2 linked regions of the Noviherbaspirillum saxi genome follow. The protein of the gene in region 2 interacts with the protein of the main gene of each other region in a pairwise test. Links are inferred from orthologs where the notes say so. Each region holds a gene or a part of one and is shown on either strand. Other genes may lie near its edges. The genes, in order: ftsZ and rlmN.

Region 1 (3,292 bases), 1.3 Mb from region 2 along the record:
GTGAGCAGCCGCCGGTGTGCATACGCAAGCGGATAAAGAAGCGAAACCTGTCTAAGCCGCAGGCGAGTTTGTTTCGCTTCCCGCTTGCGTATGCACACCGGCGGGGACCCGAAGGGCTGCGAGCGCCGGTCGCCTTTCTTTGCTTACTTTCTTTGGCGAAGCAAAGAAAGTAAGTGGCCCGCCGGGGCCAGTCCCGGCTAGCCCGTCCGAAGAACGAAAAGAACCGAATTACCGAAGAGCGAAAACCTTACCCCAACTGCCCCAACAACGTCTCAGCATTCGAAACCTCAAACTTCCCCGCATGCTCCACATTCAGCTGCTTCACCACCCCATCTTCCACCAGCATCGAATACCGCTGCGACCGCGTCCCCATACCAAACTTGCTGAAGTCCGCATCCAAGCCCAGCGCCTTCGAAAACGCCGCATTCCCGTCTGCCATCATGCGCACGGTACCGGTAGCCTTCTGATCACGCCCCCAGGCACCCATCACGAAAGCATCGTTCACCGAAACGCACCAGATTTCATCCACGCCCTTGGCTTTTAGATCAGCCGCATGCTGGATATAACCCGGCACATGTTTGGCGGAACAGGTCGGTGTGTACGCGCCCGGCAATCCGAAAATGGCAATATTCTTGCCCTTGGTCAGCTCGCTGACGTTGAAGGTATTCGGGCCGAGTGAGCAGCCTTCCGATTCGACTTCGATAAATTCTGAAAGGGAGCCTTCCGGCAGGCGATCACCGATCTTGATGGTCATGATGTGTCCTCGTATTTGATGTGATGTGGCGGTATTGCCATGGCGCTAACGCCAATAAAAACGCCGCGCCGCCCGTTTTCACGAGGGGCGCGGCGTACAGACCGCAGTATGCCTTGTTATTGCCTTTTCTGCACCGGCGCAAGTATACGCCGGCTATTTCGACTCAGTCCGCCTGCTTGCGCAGGAAGGCCGGAATGTCATAGGTTTCCATGCCATTCTTTTCCAGCGCGCGCACGGTATCCGACGCGGATTCGCGACGCCATACCGCCGGCTTGCTCAAGCCTTCGAAGGAACCGCCAGGCTGGGCCGAACCGTGATTCATCATGCCGGTGCTCTGCATGATCGGCTCGTTGTGCGTGCCTGTGCGCAGGACCGGTGTCTGGACCAGCTGCACGTTCTTGCGCGAGCGGCCCAGGCCGGTGGCGACCACGGTGACGCGGATATCGTCGCCCATGGAGTCGTCGTAGGCGATGCCCTGCGCAATCGACGCGTCCGGCGCGGCGAAAGCACGGACCGTCGCCATGACTTCCTTGATTTCCTTACCCTTCAAGCCACGGCTGGCAGTGACATTGACCAGCACACCGCGCGCACCGGACAGGTCGATGCCGTCGAGCAGCGGCGATGCGACGGCCTGCTCGGCCGCAATACGTGCACGGTCGACGCCGGACGCGGTTGCCGTACCCATCATTGCCTTGCCCTGCTCGCCCATGATGGTCTTGACGTCATTGAAGTCAACGTTGATGTGACCCGGCACATTGATGATTTCGGCGATGCCAGCCACCGCGTTGTTGAGCACGTCGTCGGCATGCTGCAGCCATTCGATCATGCTGTCGTCTTCGTAAATCTCTTCGAGCTTTTCGTTGAGGATGACGATCAGCGAATCGACGTGCTGGGACAATGCTTCCAGGCCTTCGTCGGCGATTTCCATGCACTTCGCGCCTTCGTAGGAGAAAGGCTTGGACACGACTGCAACAGTCAGCGCGCCCAGTTCCTTCGCCACTTCGGCCACGATCGGTGCGGCGCCGGTGCCGGTGCCGCCGCCCATTCCGGCTGCGATGAACACCATGTGCGCGCCGCGCAGTGCATCAACGATGCGCGTGCGCGATTCTTCGGCCAGCTTGCGGCCCACTTCCGGCTTCATGCCGGCGCCCAGGCCGGTTTCGCCGATCTGGATGACGTTGTTGGCCTTTGAAGTCGCCAATGCTTGCGCGTCGGTATTTGCGGCGATGAATTCCACGCCGGACACGCCCTTATTGATCATGTGTTGCACTGCATTGCCGCCCGCGCCGCCAACACCGACCACCTTGATCACCGTGCCCAGGTTTGCGTTATCGATCATATCGATTTCCATGATGACTCCCTTAGATGATGATGCAGTTTTCAGTCGTTAGTCACCACGCGGTGTGGCGACTAGCAACTGCAAACTGCGTTCTTTGCAAATGACGATTTTTGATTTTAGAAATTACCCAGGAACCACTCTTTCATGCGTTGCCATACCGCTTTCACCGAACCATCCTGGCGGGTGACGATATGGCCGCGCAAGTACTGCTTTTTTGCTTCCAGCAACAAACCGAGCACGGTGGAATAGCGGGGGCTGCGTACGACATCCGCCAACTGGCCGCTGTACTCGGGTACACCCAAACGCGCCGGCTTGAGGAAGATGTCTTCCGCCAGCTCTACCATGCCCGGCATCATTGCCGAGCCGCCCGTCAGTACCAGTCCTGACGACAGCACTTCTTCATAGCCCGACTCGCGCACCACCTGATGCACGAGCGCAAACAATTCTTCGACGCGCGGCTCGATCACCGCCGCCAGCGCCTGGCGCGACAGGCTGCGCGAACCGCGATCGCCCAGTCCCGGCACTTCCAGCGATTCGCCCGGATCCGCCAGCACCTGCTTGGCGACGCCGTAGCGCAGCTTGATTTCCTCGGCTTCCGCCGTCGGCGTGCGCAAGGCCATCGCGATGTCGTTGGTGATCTGGTCGCCCGCGATCGGAATGACCGCAGTGTGGCGGATCGCGCCTTCGGTGAAGATCGCGACATCGGTGGTGCCGCCGCCGATGTCGATCAACACCACGCCCAGTTCCTTTTCATCCGGCGTCAGCACCGCGTCGGCCGATGCCATCGGGTGCAGGATCAGGTCGGATACTTCAAGACCGCAGCGGCGCACGCACTTGACGACGTTCTGCACCGCCGAGACCGCGCCGGTCACGATGTGTACCTTCACTTCCAGCCGGATGCCGCTCATGCCTATCGGCTCGCGCACGTCATCCTGGCTGTCGACGATGAATTCCTGCGGAACCGTATGCAGCAACTGCTGATCGGTCGGGATGTTGACCGCCTTCGCGGTTTCGATCACGCGCGCCACGTCGGTGGCGGTGACTTCCTTGTCCTTGATGGCCACCATCCCGCTCGAATTGAAGCTGCGGATATGGCTGCCGGCGATACCGGTATAGACGTTCCTGATCTTGCAGTCGGCCATCAGCTCGGCTTCTTCCAGTGCGCGCTGGATAGACTCGACCGTCGCTTCGATGTTGAC
Region 2 (3,294 bases):
CGGGCAGCGACGGGTAATCGTCCGCCTCGATAGCAGCCACCTGGCGCGGAGCGAGATTCAGCTGGCTAGCAACCTGCTCAATGCTCCAACCGCGCTCCTGCCGATGGGCAGCCAGTTGCGCACCCGGCGAAACGAGAATCGGATGACCACCAGACGGGTCACCGGACATTGCCGCATCGTTGATGCCTGCGTCACTCATTGAATGCTCCACGTTGATATGCGGCATATTCCGCAGACCCCGCATGGCGACGGCGCAGCTGGGTGGCCAGACTCGATTCGGCGGCACGATCGCCTAGCTTGCGTTCGATCCTGATGGCAAGCCAAAGCACGTCCGCCGTCATGACATCGGCTTTCATCACGCGACTGATATAGAATCTCGCCCGATCAAAATCCTGCCGATCGAAGTAGAGCCGCGCAAGATTGACATTGGTCGACGGGTTGCCCGGATCATATTGAAATGCCTGCGAAAAATACCGCTCGGCCGCAATCCTGTCTTTCAGCTTGAGACTGCACGTACCCGCATTATTGAGTGCCTTTGCCGGAGACTGATAGGCACGATTCTTTAACGCGGTTTCAAAATAGGAAATCGATTGCTGTTCCCGCCCGTTCTGGCAGAGGAACCAGCCATAGTTATTGTTGAAATCAGGCGAATTGGGCGCGAAACGGAGCGCAGTCAGAAAGTTATCTTCCGCCAGCCGCAGCTCGCCCATCTCCATGTAAATCAGGCCGCGCATGCTGTAGGCATCGGCGAAATCCGGATCGGCAGCCAGCGCCTGCTTGATTTCATCCAGTGCCACGGCGGGCTGACGCTGCTCGTAATAGCCAATTGCCAGCTGCAGACGTATGCGTGCCCGTTTCTGGTTATCGGTCTGATCGGAGCTTGTCAGCAGTTCGGCCCGGCCGCTGGAACCAGGCGTACTGGCGCATCCCGCCAGCAGCAGCACTATGGCTGCAACCGAAGCGCACCAGGCAAACTTGGCAGTGCGGCTCACCGAGACACCTCGACAATTCGACCAAAGTCCTTGCCAAATTTTTTCTGGTACTCCGCCATTTTTTGCATGCGCTCCTGCACTCGCGTGCGATCCTGAACTTCCCCGGCCAGTTGTCCGCATGCTGCATCAATGTCATCGCCACGCGTCTTGCGCACGGTAGTGACAATACCCGCATCCATCAGTATTTGGGCAAATGCCTTGATGCGCGGATTGTTCGACCGCTTCAGGCCCGACTCCGGGAAAGGATTGAAAGGAATAAGGTTGAACTTGCAAGGCACCGGTTCGCTTCCGCCTTGCACCAGTGCGATCAATTCGCGTGCATGCGCGTCGGTATCGTTGACGCCGTCGAGCATGCAGTACTCAAAAGTAATAAAGTCCCTGGGAGCGAACTCAAGATAGCGACGGCACGCGGCCATCAGATCGGCCAATGGATATTTCTTGTTCAGAGGCACCAGACCGTCTCGCAATTCATCGTTCGAGGCATGGACGGAGACAGCAAGCGCTACCGGACATTCCTGCGACAGTTTGTCCATCATTGGCACCACGCCACTCGTAGACACGGTCACGCGGCGGCGGGACAAGCCATAGGCATTGTCATCCAGCATGAGCTTGAGCGCAGTCACTGTGGGCTCGAAATTCAGCAAGGGTTCGCCCATACCCATCATCACCACGTTGGTGATTTGACGTTCGCCTTTGTGCCCTGGCTCGATTCCCTTGGTACGGCGCAATTCAAACTCCGCCATCCACAACTGGCCAATGATTTCGCCTACCGTGAGGTTGCGGCTAAAGCCCTGCTTGCCGGTTGAGCAAAACCTGCAATTGACCGCACATCCTGCCTGCGTAGAGATACACAGGGTGCCACGGTTTTCTTCGGGAATGAATACGGTTTCGACCGCGTTGCCTTGCCCGACGTCAAGCAGCCATTTGCGGGTGCCATCGGCAGAGGTGTGGTCACTGATAATGGAGGGGGCGGAAATCGTTGCGCGGGTTCTCAGCTTATCGCGCAAGGACTTCGCGAGGTCGGTCATTGCATCGAAATCGCTGGCGCCGAACTGGTGGATCCAGCGCTGCAATTGTTTGGCGCGAAACGGTTTCTCACCCAACTCGCCGCAATAGGCAACGAGTTGCGCGGGATCGAGATCCAGCAGATTGGTGAGGTCCGTCATGGCAAGTCTTCATCATGTTGTTTGCCCTGTTCACGACAGGTGGCCAAGGCAAACGGATTTTAAATTAGCGGGAGTAGACGTTCAGCGCAGGGAAGAAATACGAGATTTCAACCTTTGCAGTCTCTTCTGCGTCGGATCCGTGTACTGCGTTTGCATCGATCGAATCGGCGAAGTCGGCGCGGATCGTGCCCTTGTCTGCCTTCTTCGGATCGGTTGCACCCATCAGCTCGCGGTTCTTGGCGATTGCGCCTTCACCTTCGAGGGCCTGGATCATGACCGGGCCGGAAATCATGAAATCGACGAGGTCCTTGAAGAAAGGACGTTCGCGGTGAACAGCGTAAAAGCCTTCTGCTTCGGTGCGGGACAGCTGCGCCATGCGAGCGGCGATAACTTTCAGGCCGGCGTTCTCAAAACGGGTATAAATCTGACCGATCACGTTTTTTGCTACTGCGTCCGGTTTGATGATCGACAGGGTGCGCTCGATTGCCATCTGTAAAAACTCCAATAAAAAGAAAGGGTTAAGATTGATAATTGATAAAGCAACTAACCTTCTATTTTAGCATGAAAGCCCCTTATCAAGGACTTTCCTCAAAGCCAGCGCGTTTTGAGGGCGTGAACTTCGCTTGGTTCCATCTATCCCAAGAAAATGCGTATTGATGCGTGCTATGCTGTCAATACATGGCAAGTAATCCGAATGGAGGAAATATGGAGCACAAGCTTCCACATACTTTTGGTGCGTCAACCGATGCACTTGTGGTACGTAACCGCGTACTGAGAAACACCTATTGGCTGCTTGCCATCTCAATGCTTCCCACAGTGTTGGGCGCATGGGTAGGCGTGCAATTCCGGTTCAACCTCTTTTCCGGCAGTCCGGTCATCGGCTTCTTTCTCTTCCTGGCAATTGCATTCGGTTTCTTTTATGCAATTGAGAAAACCAAGAACTCTGGCCTTGGCGTAGCCATCCTGCTAGGCTTTACGTTTTTCATGGGCTTGATGCTATCCCGCCTGATCAGTTACACGCTCGGATTTTCCAATGGCGCCTCGCTGATCATGACGGCATTCGGTGGAACCGCCGCGATTTTTGCCGGCATGGCAACCATTGCGACTGTATCCAAGCGAGACTTTTCCGGTCTCGG

Evidence for each region.
Region 1: the proteins of rlmN (region 2) and ftsZ interact in binary tests that used the Escherichia coli proteins (3 or more experiments, as listed by UniProt). The link is inferred for Noviherbaspirillum saxi from one-to-one orthologs.

The regions. Positions count from the first base shown.
Region 1 is NZ_QYUO01000001.1:751,355-754,646, reverse strand. Bases 12-2,981 are described here. They hold ftsZ (cell division protein FtsZ), read right to left. Parts: upstream 2,106-2,981; coding sequence 918-2,105; downstream 12-917. Other genes in these bases: ftsA (cell division protein FtsA), read right to left, coding at 2,210-2,981; D3871_RS03685 (peroxiredoxin), read right to left, coding at 248-754. Outside these bases: more of ftsA, read right to left, coding at 2,982-3,292. UniProt on the Escherichia coli protein: Essential cell division protein that forms a contractile ring structure (Z ring) at the future cell division site. The regulation of the ring assembly controls the timing and the location of cell division.
Region 2 is NZ_QYUO01000001.1:2,054,801-2,058,094, forward strand. What follows is about bases 74-3,045. They hold rlmN (dual-specificity RNA methyltransferase RlmN), read right to left. Parts: upstream 2,159-3,045; coding sequence 989-2,158; downstream 74-988. Other genes in these bases: D3871_RS09545 (helix-turn-helix domain-containing protein), read right to left, coding at 74-199; pilW (type IV pilus biogenesis/stability protein PilW), read right to left, coding at 192-992; ndk (nucleoside-diphosphate kinase), read right to left, coding at 2,223-2,648; D3871_RS09565 (Bax inhibitor-1/YccA family protein), read left to right, coding at 2,864-3,045. Also shown: more of D3871_RS09545, read right to left, coding at 1-73; more of D3871_RS09565, read left to right, coding at 3,046-3,294.